4 regions of the Xenorhabdus bharatensis genome follow, and region 1 is predicted to be linked to each of the others. Evidence: predicted binding sites of a transcription regulator. Region 1 holds the regulator's gene; each other region holds the start of a gene.
What was found. Region 1 encodes LexA, which represses DNA repair genes until DNA is damaged. Its sites were predicted from a motif close to TNCTGTATGTACATACAGNA; they were not measured.
Positions count from the first base shown of each region.

Region 2: the regulator LexA is predicted to act here: its motif matches at 5,091-5,110, upstream of AAC855_RS14485 (DNA translocase FtsK 4TM domain-containing protein).
Region 3: the regulator LexA is predicted to act here: its motif matches at 3,374-3,393, upstream of uvrA (excinuclease ABC subunit UvrA).
Region 4: the regulator LexA is predicted to act here: its motif matches at 2,442-2,461, upstream of dinB (DNA polymerase IV).

Region 1 covers NZ_JBBMXG010000033.1:8,083-14,424, forward strand. Annotated here, with positions in the region: gene AAC855_RS20125 (DUF2628 domain-containing protein) at 1-285, shown strand, start outside; gene zur (zinc uptake transcriptional repressor Zur) at 370-834, shown strand; gene lexA (transcriptional repressor LexA) at 974-1,591, opposite strand; gene AAC855_RS20140 (diacylglycerol kinase) at 1,710-2,081, opposite strand; gene plsB (glycerol-3-phosphate 1-O-acyltransferase PlsB) at 2,219-4,687, shown strand; gene ubiA (4-hydroxybenzoate octaprenyltransferase) at 4,792-5,649, opposite strand; gene ubiC (chorismate lyase) at 5,685-6,194, opposite strand.
Region 2 covers NZ_JBBMXG010000015.1:3,314-9,655, forward strand. Annotated here, with positions in the region: gene AAC855_RS14475 (replication-associated recombination protein A) at 1-891, opposite strand, end outside; gene lolA (outer membrane lipoprotein periplasmic chaperone LolA) at 899-1,510, opposite strand; gene AAC855_RS14485 (DNA translocase FtsK 4TM domain-containing protein) at 1,539-5,027, opposite strand; gene lrp (leucine-responsive transcriptional regulator Lrp) at 5,167-5,661, opposite strand; gene trxB (thioredoxin-disulfide reductase) at 6,314-6,342, shown strand, end outside.
Region 3 covers NZ_JBBMXG010000009.1:183,360-189,701, forward strand. Annotated here, with positions in the region: gene AAC855_RS10765 (ABC-F family ATP-binding cassette domain-containing protein) at 1-775, opposite strand, end outside; gene AAC855_RS10770 (DSD1 family PLP-dependent enzyme) at 1,201-2,343, shown strand; gene ssb1 (single-stranded DNA-binding protein SSB1) at 2,484-3,005, opposite strand; gene uvrA (excinuclease ABC subunit UvrA) at 3,458-6,289, shown strand.
Region 4 covers NZ_JBBMXG010000020.1:56,929-63,270, forward strand. Annotated here, with positions in the region: gene AAC855_RS17130 (choline transporter) at 1-794, shown strand, start outside; gene AAC855_RS17135 (MFS transporter) at 841-2,085, opposite strand; gene dinB (DNA polymerase IV) at 2,483-3,538, shown strand; gene pepD (beta-Ala-His dipeptidase) at 3,707-5,167, opposite strand; gene gpt (xanthine phosphoribosyltransferase) at 5,532-5,990, shown strand; gene frsA (esterase FrsA) at 6,251-6,342, shown strand, end outside.

The DNA.
Region 1 (6,342 bases):
AATATGAACTTCTTCGCATTTTTCTTTGGCATTATCTACTTTATTGTGCTTGGAATGTGGAAAAAAGGACTAACCATACTTGGGATTAGTGTTGCTTTATTTTTTGCTTTTTTTATGATTAGCGCGATAGTCCCTCTATCCCTTGAAATTGCAAATTTTATCCGTATTTTTCTGGGAGCTATGAGTGCTGCATTATATGGTGTAACAGCTAATTATTCTTATTACCTAAAAGAAAAAGAAGGTGATGTTAGCTGGAATCCATTCAAAGGCCTTAAAATGATCTAAGAATACATCAAGTGAACACCTCTCTTAGCCACAAAAAACATGGTAATATTAAACCATTAGCATCGTGTAGGTGTGAGAGGTGTAATGAAAGCTATCAATCAAAAAAAATTACTGACGCAGGCTGAGGCAATCTGTCTGTCACGAGGGGTTCGTTTAACACCTCAACGCCTTGAGATTCTGCGCTTGATTTCAGCCCAACCAGGTGCAATCAGTGCCTACGATTTGCTGGATCTGCTACGTGAAGTTGAGCCACAGGCTAAGCCGCCAACTGTTTATCGAGGGTTGGAGTTTTTACTGGAACAGGGTTTTGTTCACAAAATAGAATCTACAAATAGTTATGTGATGTGTCATCACTTTGAAGAACCGTGCCATACATCAGCAATGTTTCTTTGTGATAATTGTGGCTCTGTTACCGAACAGGATGCTGAAGATATCGAATCAGCGGTACAAAATTTAGCACAGCATGCAGGGTTTCATTTGCGGCACAGTGTCATAGAAATCCACGGATTATGTTCTTCTTGCCATGAAACTAATTCGTGTATGGAATGAGTTTAAAATTACCTTATCAGGCGGTCATTACTGATAATGAATTCATTAATTTCTACGTCCCCGCATAAGCATGTGCTTCGCGGGAACTACGAAAAATGACCGCCCAGAATGGGTAATGTATAATTATCCGCTTTTACAATCAGAACCAGTCCCCGTTACGAATTACGCCAACTGCCAACCCTTCAATGGTAAAATTCTGTTCGCGTAAATCCACAACGATAGGCTTAAATTCAGGATTTTCAGCAATCAGTTCTATCTTGTTTCCTGTTTGTTTGAAACGTTTTACTGTGACTTCATCTTCAATCCGTGCCACGATGACCTGCCCGTTATGAACATCCTGTGTTTTATGCACAGCGAGTAAATCACCATCCATAATACCGATATCCTTCATGGACATACCACGGACACGCAATAGAAAATCAGCATTCGGTTTAAATAATTCCGGATCCACTTTGTAATGGCTTTCAATGTGTTCCTGAGCCAATAGTGGTTCACCAGCAGCAACACGACCGATGAGTGGTAGCCCAGCCCCTTCATCTTCCTCTTCAAGCAGCAAACGGATACCTCTGGAAGCACCAGCGATAATTTCTATCACCCCTTTACGCGCAAGTGCTTTTAAATGCTCTTCTGCTGCGTTAGGTGAACGAAAACCAAGACGCGCGGCAATTTCAGCACGTGTTGGTGGCATACCCGTCTGCGAAATATGGTCACGCACCAAGTTATAAACTTCTTGCTGCCTGGCTGTTAATGCTTTCATTTCGCCCCCTGTTTGTTTATACAGTCTGACTGTGAGTATATACAGCTAAAATTGAATTGGGAACCAGTCAGAATGTAAAAGCCGCTAAATAACGATTTTTGACGAAAAACACACCACATTAACGGGTGAAATATGACCAAACAATGATCACCCAAATAAATAGTGCTAAAATCATGGCTAAAAATACCGCAGCTGAGCCCATATCCTTTGCCCGCCCCGATAGTTCGTGATATTCACTGCCAATACGGTCCACAACCGCCTCAATCGCACTATTCAGCATTTCAACAATAAGCACTAACATGACTGAACTAATGAGAAAAAGTCTCTCAAACATGCCGAAATCAAAAGAGAATGCCAAAATAGTTGCTAAAATAGTTAAAACTGCCTCCTGCCGGAATGCAGCCTCATTTTTCCACGCAGCTTTAATACCTTTTACTGAGTACCCAGCCGCTTTAATTATGCGGGTTAAACCTGTTGATTGGTTAGCCATAAAAATTTTCTTCAAGAATCATAATAGTTTTAAGATCATATAACTTTTAGCCCCTATTATTATCTTATTTACACAGATCTCAAAATCTGTTTCTGGTATGCTTGCCGCGCATTGCTAACAAGAGGCTTAAAGCAGTTATGTCAGCTTGGCGTAAAATATATTACAACTTATTGAAGTTGCCGATAAAACTTTTAGTTAAAAGTAAACTTATTCCAACGGTCCCTGTTACAGAGCTGAGTCTTGATACGACTCGGCCTATTCTGTATGTGTTACCGTATCATTCAAAGGCCGATTTATTGACTCTGCGTCAACAGTGTCTTGCTCAGGATTTACCGGATCCTCTGACGCCTTTGGATATTGATGATACACAGCTTCCAAGCTATGTATTCATTGATGATGGCCCGCGTGTATTCAGTTACTATGCGCCTAAACATGAATCTGTGAAGATTTTCCATTCTTATCTGGATTTACATCGTAGTAATCCTGATTTAGATATTCAGATGGTGCCGGTTTCTGTCATGTTCGGGCGCTCACCCGGGCGTGAGGGTCAGGAAACCAATACAGCTCCTCAGCTACGCCTGCTTAATGGGATCCAGAAGTTTTTTGCAATCCTGTGGCTTGGGCGAGATAGTTTTGTCCGGTTTTCAGCACCAGTGTCATTACGCAGTATTGCTGATGAACATGGCACAGATACAATTATTGCCAATAAACTTGCCCGTGTTGCACGGATACACTATTCCCGCCAACGCTTGGCCGCCGTAGGGCCTCGTTTACCTGCGCGGCAAGATCTGTTCAGAAAGTTACTGGAATCTAAAGCGATTGAAAAAGCGATTGCTGACGAATCTCGCAGCAAGAAAATTTCGCCAGAAAAAGCGAAACAGAATGCCATCAATATGCTGGAAGAAATTGCCGCTGATTTCTCCTATGAAACAGTTCGCATAACAGACCGAGTACTGAGCTGGACGTGGAACCGTCTCTATCAGGGTATTAATGTCCATAATGGCGAACGTATCCGCCAATTGGCTCAGGATGGTCATGAACTTGTTTATGTTCCATGCCATCGTAGCCATATGGATTACCTGTTGTTGTCTTATGTGCTTTATCATCAGGGTCTGGTTCCACCACATATCGCAGCGGGCATTAACCTGAATTTCTGGCCGGCTGGCCCGATATTCCGCCGTCTTGGTGCGTTTTTTATCCGCCGCACGTTTAAAGGCAATAAACTTTATTCAACTATTTTCCGTGAATATCTGGGTGAATTATTTTCCCGTGGTTATTCCGTTGAATACTTTGTTGAAGGTGGGCGCTCGCGAACAGGCCGCTTGCTCGATCCGAAAACAGGTACGCTTTCCATGACATTGCAGGCAATGTTACGTGGAGAGTCACGGCCTATCACGATTGTGCCGATCTATATCGGTTATGAACATGTGATGGAGGTTGCAACCTATGCCAAGGAATTACGCGGTGCAACCAAAGAAAAAGAAGGCTTTTTCCAGATGGTTCGTGGGTTGCGTAAACTGCGTAATCTGGGGCAAGGTTACGTGAACTTTGGTGAACCCATTCCATTAGTACAATATCTGAATCAGCATGTTCCTGAATGGCGTGACGCCATCGACCCAATAGAAGCACAACGCCCGACATGGTTGACACCAACAGTCAGCAAACTGGCGGATAATATTATGGTGAATATCAATAACGCGGCGGCTGCAAATGCGATTAATTTATGCAGCACAGCCTTATTGTCATCACGTCAGCGAGCACTTACTCGTGAGCAGCTTATTGAGCAGTTAGATTGCTATATGCAGCTGATGAGCAATGTTACTTACACTAATGATGTCACTATTCCGTCCAAAACGGCAGAAGAGCTATTGGATCACGCTTTACGGATGAATAAGTTTGAGGTCGAAAAAGACAGCCTTGGGGATATCATTATCCTGCCTCGTGAAAGCGCGGTACTGATGACCTACTATCGCAACAATATCCAGCATTTGTTGATCCTGCCATCCTTAATCGCCAGTATCGTGATGCATCATCGCCGTATTAGCCGCACTGAACTGCTCAGACAAGTAGAGCTGGTTTATCCTCTGCTCAAGCAGGAACTGTTCATGCGTTACAGTAAGGCGGAATTGCCTGATGTAGTAAATACCCTGATTGATGAATTAGTACGCCAACGCCTGATCTGCAATAAAGAGCAGGAAGTGCTGGTACTCAATCCTGAGCGTATTCGTCCTCTACAACTGTTGGCGGCCGGTATCCGGGAAACATTGCAACGCTATGCCATCACGCTTTCTTTACTGAATGCCACTCCGGATATCAGCCGTGGTGCACTGGAAAAAGAGAGCCGGATGTTGGCACAGCGTTTGTCAGTGCTGCATGGCATTAATGCGCCGGAATTCTTCGATAAAGCCGTGTTCTCCTGCTCTGTTAATACATTGCGGGAAGAAGGTTATATCCATGATAGTGGCAACATCGTTACCACAAATGCCCAAGCACTTTATCAGGTGTTGAGTGAGCTGATGTCTCCCGAGATCCGTCTGACAATTGAAAGTGTCAGTATGCCTCCTGAACACAGTGATCTCGAACTGGAAGATGAAATTCAGGAATAAGAGACTTTTCTGAAGATAACGTCTGAAAAATAGACGGGTGGTATAACCTTAAACTAAGTTATACCACCCGTTTTTTTTAAACCATTTGGTTTAACAATATAGGGTTAAAAAACATAACTGAAAAGAATGCCGAGGAATAAAACAAAACCAACATAGTTATTGTTCATGAATGCCTGAAAGCATGGCTCACGACTACGGTCAAAGATGAGTTTTTGCTGATAAATAAAAAGCGCACCAGCCAGCAATACAGTCCAGTAATACATTCCGCCTAAATTCACCAAACAGCCAACCACAATAAGAATTGCCAGCATGATGAGTTGCAAAATACCAATAATCAGCTTATCAAAACGCCCGAACAAAACTGCCGTCGATTTCACACCAATTTTCAAATCATCATCACGATCAACCATTGCATATTGGGTATCGTAGATGACTGACCATATGACATTTGCCAGAAATAATAACCAGCATTCTAATGGTAAGGACTCACTTACCGCCGAGAAAGCCATGGGAATTGACCAGCCATAGGCAGCACCTAATACAACCTGAGGTAAGTTACTGACCCGTTTAACGAAAGGATATACACACGCCAGACCTAATCCGGCAAAGGATAAGGCTATCGTCATTTTATTCAGCGTTAAAACCAGCACAAAAGAGATCAGCACGAGTATGCTGAATAAAATTTTGCACTCTTTTTCGCTGATATCCCCGCTGGGAAGCGGACGAGACTTTGTCCTTTCGACATGTCCGTCAAATTTCCTGTCGGCAAAATCATTAATACAACACCCTGCTGCCCGCATGAAAAAAACACCCAGAGTGAAAACCAACAGAATATGTAAATTGGGTACACCTTTTGCTGCTATCCATAATGCCCAATAGGTTGGCCATATTAGTAACAATACGCCAATAGGTTTATCAATACGCATTAAACGGCAATAGGCACGCCATTTATTTTGCGTCATACTGACCTCCAATCTGTTTCTCCCTCATTTCTTATTTATTTCATTTTATATGCAGGTGATTCTGGCAAAAAAACTTCTGTAAGTAATAATGGCTTTTCTGATAAACGCAGTAAAGAGCGACGCGCCCAACGCTGACCCTGTATCCCTATTTGAATATAATCCCGTGTCAGGTTATTACCACTAAAAAGGTAACGCCCAAGAGGAACAGTTCCTACATCCACCAGCTTTTTATCCGGCCCTGTTAATGTTTCTTTCGGGATCACTGTGCGTCCCAACAACCACGGAATGTTATCCCCAAACAAGATGATTTCCCGCAGCCAGTACTTTTCACTTATAGGTAAGTGCTCACTTTCATCACCAAGCTCTTCAGCTGTAATAAAGCACTCACGAAATGGAGTGACAGTTACATGATAGCAATGCTGTTCAAAACGACGAGTCATTGAACCGACTTCCATCAGCCAGTCCAGAATACTCTCAGGCGTGTTGGCTTCCTCAGTTGAAAACCAGTGAATAGGAGTAGAAGTTAATATTGTGTCATCTGCCATGTCATTTTCCAATTGCGGAGAATATCAACTTCTCCGACAGCACAACGAATGGGAGGTGAGGATATCATGTTACAGACCAATAAAATAAAAAGTTGATAACAAATTATGTCAATTACAAAAAATATCCCCCCAATAAATAGTGTTACTG
Region 2 (6,342 bases), on a different contig from region 1:
CGCCAGTAGACGTCGGGCAACATAAAGGGGATCACCACCGGCAGTAATAATCCGCGCATACCAATAAAGTGCAGCATCTGGCGCTGAACCGCGGATTGATTTATGTAAGGCCGATATTAAATCGTAATATCGGTCACCTTTATTATCAAAGCGTGCACTTCTTTCCCCACTGACTTCTTTCAGCAGTTCAAGTGTCAGAATCCGCTGACCTTTCGCATCAACTTCCGCCATATCTGACATCATTTCCAGCAGATTCAGTGAGCGGCGTGCATCACCGGCTACCAGCTCTGCGAGTATATGCCGGGTATCTTCCGGCAACACAATATCTTGCCCACCAAGACCACGTTCTTTATCACTTAAGGCCTGAGTCAGCACTTGTTCTATTTCTGCTGGCGAAAGGGATTTCAGTAGATAGACTCGCGCCCGTGACAGCAGAGCTGAATTTAATTCAAAAGAGGGATTTTCGGTTGTCGCGCCAATAAATGTAATTGTGCCATCTTCAATATGTGGCAAAAATGCATCTTGCTGGCTTTTATTAAATCGGTGAACTTCATCAACAAATAAAATTGTCCTGCGACCTGCATTACGATTTTGCCGTGCTTTTTCGATGGATTCCCGGATCTCTTTGATACCCGAAGTCACCGCAGAAATACGTTCAATATCTGCCTGCGCATAATAACCAATAATTTCAGCTAATGTGGTCTTTCCCGTACCCGGTGGCCCCCATAAAATCATAGAATGGAGTTGCCCCGCACGAATAGCTCTCGGTAGAGGTTTACCTTCCGCTAATAAATGTTGCTGACCAATATAGTGATCTAACGTGATTGGCCGCATTTTTGCGGCCAGTGGCTGAAATTCATTCTGTGAAAAATCAAGAGAAAGATTGTTCAATTAAACCTCACTGGCGTTGATCGTCCAGCGTCACACCTTCTGGCAGAGTGAATTTAAATTTTGACGCATCTACATTCGTATTCTGCTGCCCTTTCAACTGATAAGCACTTTTCTGACCATCTTGTTCAACAGCAGTAAATTTCTGAATAGTGCCATCTGGTGTCACTGTGATTGAGAAATACTTAAGATTCCTGCTAGCGCTCTTGGGTGTCAGCTCAAAATGATTACCACTTTGAGTCACTTTGTATTGCTTCCAATCTGCTGAATCATTACGGGCAATCAGCATAAATGGCGTATTTCCCGTCGCATCTTTCAGCCAATTCGCAGTAACTTGTTCAACAAAGGGATTATAAAACCATAATGTCTTACCATCAGAAATCAAAGTGCTTTCATCAGGTGATGTCATATGCCAGTTAAACAAATTAGGGCGTTTGACCCAAAGTTGACCTTCACCATTTTGAATCGCTGAGCCATCATTACTGGTAACTGTCTGGGTAAAATTTGCATGAAAGCTATTTACTTTGCTCAGGCGCTCCTGCAAATCATGTGCAGCATCAGCCCATGCAGAACTCACGCTCAACCCCACCATCAGACAGCCAATCAACATCAGTTTTTTCATGTGTGAGTACCTTCAATTCATATTATTATCAGTGTTCGTGTGGCGGAGGAGCTAAAACCTCACGATTACCATTATGACCCGGCGTACTGACAATTTGCTGAGCTTCCATCTGTTCTACGATACGGGCTGCCCGGTTATAGCCAATGCGGAATTGGCGCTGTACTCCGGAAATAGACACCCGACGTTTTTCAATCACAAACTCTACCGCCTGATCGAACAGAGGATCCAACTCTTCATCACCATCCAACCCCAAACCGCCTTCGCCATCTTCTCCCCCTTTAATAATACTATCAATATATTGAGGGCGACCACGTGCTTTCCAGTCATTAACAACTTCATGAACTTCCTGATCACGAACGAAAGCACCGTGAACACGTACAGGAATAGATGAATTTGGTGCTAAATAAAGCATATCCCCCATACCAAGCAATGATTCTGCCCCTCCCTGATCAAGAATAGTACGGGAATCAATTTTGCTGGAAACGGTGAATGCAATGCGCGTAGGAATATTAGCTTTAATCAGGCCTGTAATAATATCAACAGAAGGACGTTGTGTTGCCAGCACCAGATGAATACCTGCTGCCCTTGCTTTCTGAGCCAGACGGGCAATTAATTCTTCTACTTTTTTCCCTACAGTCATCATTAGGTCAGCAAACTCATCGACCATTACAACGATATAAGGTTCTTTTTTCAGGACAGGGTGTTCCGCATCCATACTATCACCGGGTTTCCAGAATGGATCAGGAATAGGACGGCCCATTTGCTCAGCCTGTTTGATCTTATCGTTATAACCTGCAATATTGCGCACACCTAAAGCTGACATCAGTTTATAGCGGCGTTCCATTTCATTAACACACCAACGCAATGCGTTAGCAGCATCTTTCATATCTGTCACGACTTCAGTCAACAGATGGGGGATGCCTTCATAAACAGACAGTTCAAGCATTTTCGGGTCGATCATGATAAAGCGAACATCTTCGGGTTTTGCTTTATACAGGATGCTGAGGATCATCGCATTAACCCCCACAGATTTACCCGAACCGGTCGTCCCTGCAACCAATAAGTGCGGCATCTTCCCTAAATCAGCCACAACAGGCTGGCCCCCGATATCTTTCCCTAAAACGATGGTTAAAGGAGAGGGGTTATCACGGAATTTTTCGCAATCCAATACTTCCCGTAAATAGACGGTCTGACGTTTTTTATTGGGTAATTCCAGACCGACGTAAGGTAGCCCCGGTATGACTTCTACAATCCTGACAGCGACAGCCGAAAGTGAACGGGCAAGATCACGGGATAGATTGGAAATACGTGAAGCTTTAACCCCGGGAGCCAGATCCAGCTCAAACCGGGTAATCACTGGGCCAGGCGAAAACCCGACAACATCAGCCTTAACCCGATAATCGTTCAGACGGGATTCAATTAAACGTGAAGTTTGTTCCAGAGCGAGCATATCAACAGGTTCTTCTTCTGCCGGCGGTGCAGCCAGAAGATCGAGAGAAGGCATCGGTGTAGTTGGTTTAGGTAATGGTTGATCATTACGCACCAAGAACGGATGGAATAGGCTTTGCTGCGGTTGCTGCGGTTGCTGCGGTTGCTGCGGTTGCTGCGGTTGCTGTGCAAAATTATGCCGGTTTTCTGCCTCATGAACAGTATTCGGGACAACAGAAATTGCTGAATCACTTGAAACAGGAGGAACATTTATTTCCTGTTCTGGTTGTGAAATATCTTCTGCTGGCATGAACTCAGATGGCATAAAGAGTGGTTCTGTCGGCTCCGGTTTATCTGAGCTATCAATTTGTGAAAAATATTCAAATACAGATTTTTCAGGCTGTTGTAAGGGCTGAGTCTGGTTTTGGTAACGTTCACTCTGTTGCTGCTCAAATGCTTTCCGCAACATTTCTTCCTGCTCTGCCTGCTCGTCAACATTACTGACAGGTAAAACAGGAGCCTCTACTGTTTTATTCTCATGCAGGTTATCAAGAACAGTCTGGCTTTGAGTATAGTGAAGTCGCTCTGTATTTTCTTTAGGCTCTTTTTCAACATCACAGCCGTAACGTTCACGTTGCTGATCAAGAAATTGCTGACGCAACATATCTTGTTGTTGCGCATCCATTTTCTGTTCTTCAGCTTCAGCATTAAGTTCTTCCTGTCTCTCTTTTTCTTTTCGCTGCAAATGTTCAGCCAAACGATAAGAAGGGACTTTAACGCCATATAATTCACGACGAGTCGGTATCCGTACTGGGTTCGGCCTCGGCATCTCAGGACCAATACCTTGTTTTACCTGAGGGTTCCTTACTGGCACAGCAGGAGTTGTTACCGGATTCTGCAACTCATCACGATTATCAGGTGATGGCGACACAGCCAGACTATCCTGCACTGTATCCTGCGCTGCTATACCCACTGTAACTGAATGCATATCGGCTGGCGGTAAATCTGGCTCCGGCACAGTATGCAGTGTATTACTGAATTCTGCCGTTAGATGCCTTGTTTGCTCGTCGCCCGGCAGTTCAAATGTATAGTGCGTAGGTTCCGCTTCCTGAACATTCTCAACCTGCTCTGGCTCTGATATAGCCTGAGCTGTTTCCGGAACGATAGAGACCTGAGGCTCAAATGGAGCACTTTCAGATGTAACACTTCCAGATGAAATACTGACAGGAGTGAGACTTTCTTCTGATTTTTCGCTTTCTGGCTGTCTTGAGTCAATATTCGCTAATTCTGCTACCGTTGGTGTTGCCAACAAAACGTCGTCTTCATCGACTGTACCTGAATCCTGCATAATATCAGCGGTAGCAGGCTTATTCCCATTATGGATGGGTTCTTTTTCAGTATCAGAGGAAGCGGATACTACTTCATTTTCCAATGCCTGCCCTTCCCGCTCTTCATCATATTCAGATTCAGGACGGCTACGATTGAGTACAAAGCTAATTGAATCAAGGATACAAGCGCCAATTTTTTCTGCAATGGTAAGCCAGGACCAGCCAGTAAATAGCGTAAACCCGATAACCCAGATACCAAGCAGCGCCAGAGTCGTACCCAAAATATTGAGCCACGGCAAAATGGCACTACTGAATAAACTGCCAATTACACCACCTGACGCGAAATCTTTGAAGTCATCAATATTAAGTTCTGCTAAACCACATGAAGTCAGGATAAGTGCCAAGGCACCAATAATACGTAATGCGAGCGTGAAAAAATCTACATACTCTTGCCTATCTTTCTGACGGAAAGCATTCCAACACCCTAAAAAGATTAATGGCGGGACTGCATAGGCAAGAATACCGAATGCGGAAAATAGTATGTCTGATAACCACGCACCAACACTGCCACCTAAATTATGGACGGGCTCATGCCAGGCAGTTTGGGACCAGCTGGGATCGGAGGGGTGAAAACTGACAAGTGCTACCATTAAGTAGACGGCACATATAGCAATTACCAACAGAATGGCTTCCAGAAGCCTGCGGCCACTGCTGACTCTTTTTAATTTAACACGTTTGTCTTCTGTATATTCCTGGTTCAAGAAAGGCTCTCCAGGTTTTCCTGTGGATTAAACGGAACAACGCTGAGGGCAGCTCAGCGTTGAAACTGTATGCATAAACAGGAGTGTACCTAACTTTTTCCTGTTTTGCATCTATACACTGTACATTGTAGACAAAAGCTTAACGAGTCTTAATTACCAGACGGTTACTCTGTTTCACTTCTTCCATAACGACATAAGTACGAGTATCGTTAACACCCGGAAGGCGTAGCAGGGTTTCACCCAGTAATTTACGGTACGCAGACATATCCGGTACACGTGTTTTCAGTAAGTAGTCAAAATCTCCAGAAACTAAATGACACTCTTGAATTTCTTCAAGTTTTTGTACGGCAGTATTGAACTGCTCAAAAACATCTGCTGCTCCGCGATTCAGGGTGATTTCAACGAATACCAGCAATGATGCATCCAGGTAGTGAGGATTTAACAACGCCGTATAACCAGAAATAAAACCCTGACGCTCTAAACGACGTACACGCTCCAGACAAGGAGTTGGTGATAAGCCTACTCGTTTGGATAATTCCACATTGGAAATACGGCCGTCTTTCTGCAATTCATTAAGGATATTACGGTCTATGCGATCAAGATCTTTTCCTGGACGCTTCTTATTATCTATCATCTTATTGCTCTCTCTTTATATTCCTACACCCATAACATTTTCCCTATCTCTTTTAAGCAATTGAGCTGGAAAAGATGTCTTCAAAGGCTAAAGCTCAATCTGTAACCAAGGTTTGGGGCCTGCACGTAATCTTCCAGAACACAATTTCCCAGAACTCGATTAACCAAAATACGACTTACTAGAACACCGTCTTCCAGAATGTAATTTCCCAAAACACGATTTTCCCAAAACATTGGGTCTCCCAGAAAGCAGCTTATCGGCAATTTTTAATATTCTATGAGAAAATCATCCCCTCAGAATTGTCTATTCTATAGAAACAATTGATTAGCGAGGTAGATAATTATCTCTTACACAGATGTTTTCGCAAATGCATAGCCGATTGTCAAAGTAAATGAACAAAAATCAGAACAACATACCAAACAAATTTTCGGTAAATCGCCTTAGCCGCTCGTTTCATGACTAAAACGCATAAATGATGTTCAATTCAAAATGTTAAGCACTTACTCCTTACATTCCCATTACATCATAGTTACTATCTATCGGTAAAATCGTTAATAACATGAATATTTTATCTGATAATCGCTTTTTTTAACTTATCATTTCTCCTACAATCCCTAAATCCACGATATGTGATAATGGAAATGAGGTATTCATGAGTACAGCCAAACACAGTAAGCTCAT
Region 3 (6,342 bases), on a different contig from region 1:
CTTGCATTGTCTTCGCCTTACGGGAAAGATCGGGATTGTCATAAACCTTCCCCCATACTGCCAGCCGTTCAGCACTTTGTTCCAGCCTGTCTATCTCTTTTTGCTCGCTGGCATGACGTTGCAGATCAGCCTGATCACGCTCTAGTAGCGCCTGCCTTGCCTGAGAACAAGCCATGCCAAAGTGATGCAGGGTTTTATCCCGCATGATCCAAGTCGTATTCGTCACCTTATCCAACAACGTTTGGTCATGCGATACCACAACAAACGATCCTTTCCACTGAATCAAAAAAGATTCCAGCCATAAAAGGGAGGTTAAATCCAGATGGTTACTCGGCTCATCCAGTAGTAACAAGTCAGGTTGTTGGATCACCGCACGACCAAGCAACAAACGCATATGCTGACCACCACTGAGGTTCCCGATAGGCGTCTGCCAATCCTGTTGGGAAAAACCCAGTTCAGATAACAGAAGTTCAGCCCGCCACATTTCATCAACCTTAATTTTTTCAGCAATGGCTTCGATTAAAGTTGCATCATGCAGAGATAAAGGGAGATGCTGTTCGACATAGGCCAGAACACACTGATTCGCAACCGTCATCTGGCCACCGTAATCTTCCAGATTACCGCTCAGTAATTTCATCAGGGTGCTTTTGCCACAGCCGTTATGACCAATAAGCCCTATCTTGTCACCTTTATTCAGTGTAAATGTCACGTCCTCAAACAAAGAAGACGAAGAAAAAGCAATAGAAAGCGATTGTGCAAATAAATAAGTACTCATAGATAAACTCAAGAATTTTGGGTGTAAAACACCGTTGTCAGGTGCTGACAATAATTCTTCGAGCTTGAGTGAAAATAACCCGAACTATCAATTTACTGCTTTAGAGCAGTAATCAAAATTTTTCGCTCAAACTGAGATTATCGCAGCGTATGCCACAAACTCTTGAGCAAGCCTCTGTCGCCAAATAAGCGAGCGTTAAAGAAACGCTGCACAAACATCAGAAACCTCCTTTTCTTATCAGGGAAAGTAATGATACCTTCTGGTTATTCGGTGAACAAAGAATATAAAGACTCTTCCGGTAAAAGCAAATAAATCAGACTTGAAGTATAAAAAATGCGTTCAGGCTCGCATATGTTTTCTAAACTCAATGCATTAATCATTGAGAAAACCCAGAAAGATCACTTTAGTAATAAAGGAGGCATGTTATGTCAAATTCAGACTGGTTAAGCTTGTTAGAAACCCCCTTCCTGCTAATTGATGAATCACGTTTTATCCGCAATATTGACCGGCTCTATAACCGTATTGAGCATCTTGGCGGTCAAATACGCCCCCACCTGAAAACCCTGCGCTCTCCCGAAACCGCAAAATATCTACTGAAAGACTCGTCATCCCCTGCTACCGTTTCCACACTGGCAGAAGCAGAAGGTTTTGTGAAAGCGGGTTATACCAATATCTTATACGCTGTAGGTATTGCTCCCCATAAACTGGCACGTGTAGCAAACCTTCTTAATCAAGGGGTCAATATTCACATTCTGCTTGATACGCCAGAGCAAGCCTTAGCAGTAGCTGAATATGCAAAAACCAATAATGTGATTTTTTCGGTATTTATTGAAATTGACTGTGACAATCATCGTGGCGGGATTCAGCCGGATAGTGATGAACTCATTAAATTGGCAAAAATGGTTGACGGCAATGGTGCCACTCTGACGGGCCTGCTGACTCATGCAGGAGAATCCTATTCATGCCGAACAGGAGAACAACTCAAGATTGCAGCTAAGGCTGAATGCGATGCCGTTAGGCAAGCCGCCAAACGTATCAGAGAAGCGGGTATTGCCTGCCCGATTTTGAGTGTAGGCTCTACACCAACCACACATTATATCGAAGATTTGACTGGTATTACTGAAGTACGGGCTGGGGTTTTTTCTACCTTTGATCTGGTCATGAAAAACGTGGGAGTCTGTACGTTAGATGATATTGCTATGTCTGTTGTGACAACTGTTATCGGTCGTAATAAAGAAAAAGGCTGGATTCTGATCGATGCCGGATGGATGGCAATGTCCAGAGATCGCGGTACTGCTGAAGGCCCGATAGATTATGGTTATGGGCAGGTTTGCAATCTGGATGGGCACCCTTACCCTGATTTATATGTCTCAATGACGAATCAGGAACATGGGATCATTGTGTTACCTGCCGAATCAAGTATGAAAACAGAAGATTTTCCTGTAGGTACAAGGTTACGGATCCTGCCTAACCATGCCTGTGCAACCGCCTCCATGCACTTACAATATCAGGTTCTGAAGCAAGGTTCGTCTGAACAGGAAACATGGCATCGTATTACTGGCTGGTAATATTAATACGATATGAACTTGAAGAAAGCTATAATCCCAGCCAATCCAAAAATAAATATATTTTCTGAATTACGATAAAAAAACCCCGTAAAAACGGGGTATTAAATACTCTTCTTTATAAAAACGCTCTATGGTATCCCTTAGAACGGAATATCATCATCAAAATCCATTGGTGGCTCATTGCTCTGCGGAGCCGGAGATTGTGCCGGACGAGAGGATTGCGCACCACCGCCACTGAACTGCTGAGATGCCTGTGGCTGTTGTGGCTGGCCCCAGCCGCCTTGTGCCGGAGCATCCTGTGATGCGCCACCACGGCCGCCTAACATCTGCATTGTGCCGCCGATCGGGTTGACCACGACTTCAGTGGTGTAACGATCCTGACCACTTTGATCCTGCCATTTGCGGGTCTGCAAAGCACCTTCGATGTAAACCTGAGAACCTTTACGCAGATATTCACCGGCTACTTCTGCCAGTTTGCCGAACATGACCACACGGTGCCATTCGGTCTTCTCTCTCATCTCACCGGTTTGCTTATCACGCCAGCTCTCGGACGTGGCCAGAGTAATGTTGGCAACTGCACCGCCGTTCGGCATATAGCGAACTTCCGGATCCTGCCCCAAATTACCCACTAAAATAACTTTGTTTACGCCTCTGCTGGCCATTCGGAATACTCCTGATGAAATGATTTTTTGCTAAAAACGGACTTCTGTAATTATAAGCAACGTAGTTTATCATGCGAGGCTTAACTTTAAATAAAAACCGCTTATCTTAATTCTTTGCGAAGCGCATCGTACTTTATTCCCCTTATCTTTCAAGCAACTTCTTGAATTAGATTGGTTACGCTCACTTACTCCAGCCACATTCAGTACCCATTTTGCTTCTCTTGCTATCGTTTATCAGCCTGAAATTCATGGGATATATACCCTAGAGAATTTTTTTAAGCCATTGCCTTGCTCACTTTTAAAAGGTCTATGCAGCAATCGAAATTGCTTGATATACACTTTAATGGTTACGCATAAATCCTGTTAAATACTGTATATCCATTCAGCAAGGTTTGTGCAATAATACCGCGTTTATTAGTTGAGCACGATCAATATAATCTGGGTAATGGTAAATGGATAACATCGAAGTTCGGGGCGCCCGCACCCATAATCTCAAGAATATCAATCTGGTAATTCCCCGTGACAAGCTGATAGTCATCACGGGGTTATCTGGCTCCGGTAAGTCTTCTCTGGCTTTCGATACACTGTACGCAGAAGGCCAGCGTCGCTATGTAGAGTCTCTCTCTGCATATGCCCGCCAGTTTTTATCACTGATGGAAAAACCGGATGTCGACCACATTGAAGGCCTGTCTCCTGCCATTTCCATTGAACAGAAATCAACTTCTCATAACCCGCGTTCAACTGTCGGCACAATTACTGAAATTCACGATTATCTTCGCCTGCTGTTTGCTCGTGTCGGTGAGCCTCGCTGCCCTGAACATGATATTCCACTGGCTGCACAAACAATCAGCCAGATGGTAGATAATGTGCTGACGCTACCGGAAGGGCAACGCCTGATGTTACTCGCTCCTGTGGTTAAAGAACGTAAAGGGGAACATACCAAACTGTTGGATAATCTTGCCGCACAAGGTTATATCCGTGCCCGTATTGATGGTGAAGTGTGTGACCTTTCCGATCCTCCCAAACTGGAATTACAGAAAAAACACACGATTGAAGTTGTCATAGACCGTTTCAAAGTACGCCCTGATCTGGCTCAACGTCTGGCGGAGTCTTTCGAGACAGCACTAGAGCTTTCTGGCGGTACGGCTGTTGTTGCCAATATGGATGATGATAAGGCGGAAGAGCTGATTTTCTCCGCTAATTTCGCCTGCCCAATGTGTGGCTATAGCATGAGCGAACTGGAGCCACGCCTGTTTTCTTTCAACAACCCTGCCGGTGCCTGTTCGACTTGTGATGGTTTAGGTGTCCAGCAATTCTTCGATCCTGAACGTGTTGTGCAGAATGGCGGTATTTCCCTCGCCGGCGGCGCAATCCGTGGATGGGATCGTCGTAATTTTTATTACTTTCAGATGTTGAAATCTCTGGCAGACCATTACAAATTTGATATAGAAACGCCGTTTGATGAATTAAGTGCTTCCATTAAAAAGGCCGTTTTATATGGCTCAGGCAAAGAAACCATCGAGTTCAGATATACCAATGATCGTGGCGATATCACTGTCCGCAAACACCCGTTTGAAGGTGTTCTGCACAATATGGAGCGCCGCTATAAAGAGACCGAATCTTCTGCTGTACGGGAAGAACTCGCCAAATATATCAGTAATCGCTCCTGTATTTCGTGTGAAGGCACTCGGCTACGCAAAGAAGCGCGTTTTGTCTTTATTGAGAATACGACCTTGCCACAGATCTCTGATTTCAGCATCGGTCATGCGATGACGTTTTTCCAGAACATAAAATTAAGTGGCCAGCGCGCAAAGATTGCCGAGAAAGTACTGAAAGAGATCGGTGATCGCCTGAAATTTTTGGTCAATGTTGGTCTGAATTATCTGACTCTTTCCCGCTCAGCTGAAACTCTTTCCGGTGGCGAAGCTCAGCGTATCCGTCTGGCAAGCCAGATTGGTGCGGGTCTGGTTGGTGTGATGTATGTGCTGGATGAGCCTTCGATTGGTCTCCACCAGCGTGATAACGAGCGCTTACTGGAGACGTTGCTGCATCTGCGCAATCTGGGGAATACCGTTATTGTCGTTGAGCATGATGAAGATGCCATCCGTGCCGCCGATCATATTATTGATATCGGGCCGGGAGCAGGTGTACATGGTGGCGAAGTTGTTGCTGAAGGCTCTATCGAGAACATTATGGCAAGTAAGGCTTCACTCACAGGAAAATTCCTGAGTGGTGAGCGTAAGATTGCCATCCCGGAACAGCGTATCGCCGCTGACCCTGACAAAATGCTGAAATTGATTGGTGCAAAAGGCAATAATCTGAAAAAAGTGACATTAAACCTGCCTGTTGGCTTGTTTACATGTGTCACTGGGGTTTCAGGTTCAGGTAAATCGACATTGATCAACGATACGCTATTCCCAATCGCACAGCGTCAGTTAAACGGTGCAACTAATATCAATCCAGCTCCTTATGTGGATATTCAGGGTCTGGAACATTTTGACAAAGTTATTGATATTGACCAAAGCCCTATCGGCAGAACCCCCCGTTCAAATCCCGCCACTTATACCGGGGTGTTTACCCCAGTAAGAGAATTGTTTGCCGGTGTGCCTGAATCCCGTACTCGTGGTTATACGCCGGGGCGTTTTAGTTTCAATGTCAAAGGTGGGCGCTGTGAGGCCTGTCAGGGTGATGGTGTCATTAAAGTTGAAATGCATTTCCTGCCTGATATTTATGTACCTTGTGATCAGTGTAAAGGGAAGCGCTATAACCGTGAAACACTGGAGATTAAGTACAAGGGCAAGAATATCAATGAAGTTCTGAATATGACTATCGAAGAAGCACGCGAGTTTTTCGATGCAGTCCCGGCCCTTGCCCGTAAGCTACAAACACTGATAGATGTCGGTCTCTCCTATATTCGGCTTGGGCAATCTGCCACAACCCTGTCAGGCGGTGAAGCCCAACGGGTTAAATTAGCCCGCGAATTATCCAAACGGGGTACAGGCCAGACACTCTATATTCTTGATGAACCAACAACCGGGTTACATTTTGCCGATATTCAACAGTTACTGGCTGTCCTGCATCAATTGCGGGATCAGGGAAATACTATTGTTGTTATCGAACATAATCTGGATGTGATTAAAACTTCGGACTGGATTGTCGACCTTGGCCCGGAAGGCGGCAGTGGTGGTGGTGAAATATTAGTCGCAGGAACTCCAGAAGAAGTCGCGAAGTGTAAAAACTCCCATACTGCACGTTTCCTGAAAGGAATACTTAATACAAATTAATGTTATACTCAGGATAACAATCAATAAAAACCTCTCCTCTGTGGGAGGTTTTT
Region 4 (6,342 bases), on a different contig from region 1:
TTACAGGGCTGCTGTTTTATGTGACATCGGCAGATTCTGGCTCATTGGTTTTAGGTAATTTTACGTCTAATCTCAGTGATATTAATAACGATGCGCCGAATTGGCTGCGGATATTCTGGTCTGTGGCGATTGGTGTACTGACGCTGGGTATTTTGATGACTGACGGCATCTCAGCGTTACAGAATATGACGGTAATTATGGGGTTACCTTTTAGTTTTGTGATCTTTTTTATCATGGCAGGATTGTATAAATCGTTGCGGGTTGAGGATTTTCGTAAAGCCAGCGCATTACAGAATACATCTCCGACATTGGTGCATGATAATGGTTCGCTGAACTGGAAACAGCGCCTGAGCCGTATGATGCATTTTCCGGGCACGAAAAGTACTCAGCGTATGCTGGATATGGTGTGTCGCCCTGCGATGCAGGAAGTTGCAAAAGAGCTGGAGTTACGTGGTGCAAAAGTGCAGTTTACTATGTTGCCGTCAGAAGAAGATAAACGGCTTACTCCAATTGAGTTGATTGTCGATCTGGGAGATGAACAGAATTTTATCTATCAGATTTGGCCTCAGCGTTATTCTGTTCCCGGGTTTACTTACCGTGCAAGATTAGGCAAATCTTATTATTTCCGGTTGGAAACTTTCCTGATAGAAGGAACTCAGGGCAATGATTTGATGGGGTATACAAAAGAGCAGATTATCAGTGATATTCTCGACCATTATGAGAAGCATCTGAATTTTATCCACCTGAATCGTGAATCTCCGGGGCAGACGTTAATTTTTCCTAACGGGGTATAAATAATCAGAGGTGGCCTGCAAGATTATTGCAGGCCAATTTAATGATTTATTTTTTAGTATAAAATGCCTCAGGATAGATTTTTTCGTAGTATCCATTTAATTGGCTTTCTGACATTTTTGATATCTCAATATATTTCGGTGAAGAGAGAATTAATAAGGAGATTAATGCCATGAAGAAAGAAAAGCCGAGTAATAATACTTTAATATCATAACTCTCAATAATATAAGTGGCTGTCAGCATACCCAGAGGAATGGATGCCATACAAATAGCCGTAAATTTAGACTCCATTGAGTTACGATAGTTTTCTGGCGTCGCAAGGCAACGAATGGAGGTTGTGTTTATATTGTAAATCACTAAGCCTATTCCGCAGAACAACATGTAACAGCATAATTCAATAAAAGAATCGGCATGAGATATTCCGGCAATACAGAGCGCCATAGTGAATGCAGCAATAAAAGCAGTATGGGCCTTACAGAAAATTTTATTTACCTGATTGATGATAAAAAGACTGCCTAACATCATGCCAACCCCAAAGGTTGCCTCAGCAATGCCAACATGCAACGCACTGAGTTTAAATTGATTCAAAATGATGATGGGCAGGATGTACATGATCAATGGAGTAATAGCAAAATTAAAAAATGCCGCAACGAGTGAGAGTCTTATCTCAGTTGAGTTTCGGGTAATAATTCTAAGACTTTTTTGCCCGCGATGGCTGGCTTTCTCTGGTGTTTTTTCTGAATTTGTTTTGATAAAGTAAAAGCCAATCAGTGGCAGTAATGACATTACGGCGATAAAAATCAAGGAGCCATCAATATTAAAATAATGAATAATTAATCCGGAAATTGCCGGGCCAAGCATTGTGTTAATAGAGTTTACCAGACCCCGATATTTAAATGCTTTGTCTAGTTTTCTGTTATCCATTATTTCAGGAATAATACTTATTCCTATCGGTTGAATGATAGCCGTGGCAACTGATGTTGCAATATATATCAGACCTAATGATAAATAAAAATCATTGTTTAATAGGTTAGAGATAACAAAAAGAATAAAAGAAGGGATAGTACAGTACAGCACAACACTTCTTTTATTTATTTTGTCACCTATTTCTCCAAATTTAATTAAAAATAAAATCTGAAATAACCAACAAAAAAAGATAAACCAGCCGAGTTTCAATTCTAGTTTTAGTATTTCAATCATCCACCAGGAGAATAGCATACCAAATGCTCTTGTTGACGAAGTAAACAGAATATCAGATATTTGATACAAATAAAAAGAACGATTATTGCTCATCAGAGACCTTACTTTGGAGTCAAATTTAACAGGATTTGAGAATGTTAGGGTGATATTTGTGCAAGAGGTTTTTCATTTTGTGTGATTTGTAATAGTTTATTGTTTGCTGTTAGTTTTTGTTAAATCTGTCTGCCATGAATTGCACAAAATTGCAGTTTACTTTTTATATCAATAAAAACAAATAATAAATTTTGATTGTTTCGTTATTTTAAATGTTACTCGATCCATTAATAAATTATCGTGAGGTGATAATTTTTATCTTAATAAAGATGATATTTTGTTCAGATAGTGAGAGACGGTAGTAAAATGAGGGTCATGCAGTAACAGATTAAAAAAAGTAGCATATTATGAACTTATTCTGTATATTTATACAGTATTTTTGTCGTGGAGAGTTCAGATGCGCAAAATTATTCATATCGATATGGACTGCTTTTTTGCTGCCATTGAAATGCGGGATAATCCGTCACTCCGCGATATCCCGATAGCTGTTGGCGGTAGCGCTGACAGGCGGGGAGTCATCAGTACTGCAAATTATCCTGCCCGCCGTTTTGGTGTACACAGTGCTATGTCTACCTCAATGGCAATGAAGTTGTGCCCACAATTGAAAGTCATTTCAGGGCGTATGGCCTACTATAAAGAAGTGTCTCAACATATCCGCCAGATTTTTGCCCGCTATACCGAGTTGGTCGAACCCTTGTCTTTGGATGAAGCCTATCTGGATGTGACAAATTGCCAGCATTGTCAGGGTTCAGCAACATTAATTGCCAAGGAAATTCGACAGGTGATTTTTGATGAATTGCAGCTAACGGCTTCAGCGGGAATTGCTCCCGTTAAATTTCTGGCAAAAATTGCTTCTGATATCAATAAACCCAACGGTCAGTATTTGATTTCACCTACACAGGTTGACGATTTTGTTCAATCTCTGCCATTGCGTAAAATCCCCGGAGTAGGGAAAGTCACCGCCGCGCGCTTGTCTGATATGGGGTTAGAACGTTGTTCCGATGTACAAAACTATGACAAGTTAGCGTTAATAAAAAAATTGGGTAAATTTGGCCTTGAGCTTTGGCAGCGTTGTCATGGTATTGATGAGCGCCTGATAAAACCTGACCGTTTACGTAAGTCTGTTGGGGTAGAAAAAACGCTGTCGCAGGATATTCATGACTGGCGTGATTGTGTTGAGTTGATTGAACAGCTTTACCCTGAACTGGAGAAAAGGTTGGGAAAGGTCAAGCCAGATCTCCGCATTGCCCGCCAGGGTATTAAATTAAAATTTGATGATTTTCAGCTAACGACACAGGAACATACACATCCGTTACTGGATAAACAGGATCTGCTGAAGGTTGCTCAACAGGCTTGGGAAACACGTCGGGAAGGCCGTGGGGTCCGGTTAGTTGGCTTGCATGTGACATTACAAAGCCCACAACTGGAACGACAGTTATTGCTTGAGTTGTAATGCGATTTTTTAGTGAATTTTTATCACAGTATGTTTTATAAAATATGCTTTGCGGATGAAGTTAAAGAAAAGGTATTACTGGAAGTTATCGTGGAAAAGATGCTGCTAAATAGCGTATGGAATATGAAGAATAAATATTCCCCTGCCTGTAGACAGGGGAGAACTGCATTATTCTTTCACAGGGATCGCTTTCAGGATAGCTGTCAGTAATTGCCAGTATTGGCCAACACTCTTAATGTGAACCCTTTCATCAGGTGAGTGGGCACCACGGATAGTTGGGCCAATGGAAACCATATCCATATCAGGGTAGGGTTTTTTAAATAACCCACATTCCAGACCAGCATGGATCACCATGATATTTGGTGTGCTGTCGAATAACTGATGATAAGTTTCACGTACTAAATGCATCACAGGAGAATCAGCATCCGGCTGCCAGCCCGGGTAGTCACCACTCGCTGCTGCTTTTGCGCCGGAAAGTTTAGCCAGAGAATTGAGCATTCCGACAACGTATGCCTTACCACTTTCAATCAGTGAACGGATAAGACAGATAACCTCAACGTGGTCTTCTTCCATATTGACAACACCCACATTCAGGGAGGTTTCTACAACACCTTTTGCAACATCACTCATGCGAATAACACCGTTAGGCATGGTATTCAGCATAGCGATAAAGCGGGATTGGCAATCCGCCGTTAATGCCAGTGATGAGGTTTTGACGTCCTCTAACAAAAGAGTCAGGTTAGTTTCAGCGACTGCATATTCGTTTTTCAGTATTTCCAGATAATTATCTTTTATCTGATGGAGTTTTGGCAGTTGAGCTGTTGGTACGGCGATGATTGTGGAGCCTTCACGAGGGATTGCATTACGCAGAGTACCACCCTGTAAATGGATCAATTTCAGCTCCAGTTCATCACTGTATTCAGCAAGGAAACGAGCCAGTAATTTATTGGCGTTACCTAATCCCAGATGGATATCACCACCGGAATGACCACCTTTTAATCCTTTAATGGTCAGTTGCAGTGTTTGATAGTCTGCTGGCAGGGATTCGCGGGAAAGTGGCAGTGTTGAAATATAATCTACCCCACCGGCACACCCCATATAGATCTCGCCTTCTTCTTCTGAATCGGTATTGATCAGAATATCAGCCTGCAACCAGCCGGATTGAAGACCAAATGCGCCATCCATACCCGCTTCTTCTGTCATTGTCAGTAACACTTCCAGAGGGCCGTGCTTGACTGATTCATCTGCCAGTACTGCCAGCGCGGAAGCCATACCAATACCATTATCGGCGCCCAGTGTTGTACCTTCTGCGGTTATCCAGTCACCATCAATGTAAGGACGAATAGGATCTGTAGCGAAATCGTGTTGTGTATCATTGTTCTTTTGCGGAACCATATCAAGATGGGCCTGAAGTACAACCGTTTTACGGTCTTCCATGCCTTTTGTGGCCGGTTTTCTTATCAGGATATTACCGACTTCATCACGTTCAACATGGAGGTTTTTATCCTCAGCCCATTCAATGATATGAGAAGCAAGTTTTTCCTCATGATAGGATGGATGTGGAATGGAGCAAATTTTAGCAAAAATATCCCATAATGGTTGGGGGGATAATGTTGATAATTCGGACACGACGAATCTCCTGTAACTGCATCTTGATGAAATATAAGTGTAATGTTTGACATCTCGGGGGGCATTATCATCTTGAGCTGCCCAGTGTCTATACCCTTCGTTTTTTAAGTTGCTTCTTTGTTGACCGTGAAAATACGTCCCCGACGAATTTGTCATTCCCTTGCCGCCGCGATGCAACTTGAAATCCATTGGGTCTATGTTATGCCTGAGAATACCATTTTCTGATTAGTAATGCGCTTTCAGGATCAGGATGTTCCTTGTTTTTGCTGGTTTTTGCTGGCTCAAATCACTATAATCCCGAGCAACCTTTATTCCGCAACAAACTCTTTTCTGAAAATATTCTTAGTTTCCAGGATCAAATTTTATGAGCGAAAAATATGTCGTAACGTGGGATATGTTGCAAATACATGCCCGTAAACTGGCGCAGCGTTTACTTCCTGTAGAGCAGTGGAAAGGCATTATTGCTGTAAGTCGTGGTGGTCTTGTACCGGGTGCTTTGCTGGCCCGTGAGCTGGGTATCCGCCATGTTGATACAGTCTGTATTTCCAGCTATGACCACAACAATCAGCGTGAGCTAACCGTTCTGAAGAAAGCCGAAGGCGACGGAGAAGGCTTTATCGTTGTTGATGATTTGGTTGATACCGGCGGTACTGCTCAGGCAATTCGTGAAATGTATCCAAAAGCGCATTTTGTGACTATTTTTGCCAAACCAGCAGGTCGTCCATTAGTTGATGATTATGTGATTGATATCCCTCAGAATACATGGATTGAACAGCCGTGGGATATGGGCGTAATGTTCGTGCCACCTATTTGCGATCAGTAATTATTCCCTTCATTTTTCCAGTTATTTCTTTGCTGGTTGCTTGCTTTACATAATTACGCCCCAGTCACTGTTTTTATAGGCATATGGTTATCTATGCCGCTGGGGATTTTAATGAGAGAGTCTCTTGTTTCTCACCGGAGGCCAGCCTTTGGCTGAGTACATTCGTTCCGACGAATCTGCTATTCTTTTGTTATCTGTTATCGCAATGCAGCTCAGAACTGATTGGATATCTTGTAATAAGCAGCAATAAATTCTTTGTCATGACTAAACAGAACCTTTCAGAATCACTGTTTAAACCGCAGGTTAAGCAGCAGGAAACGTCTACACTGGTAAAATACGTTTTGCCATCATC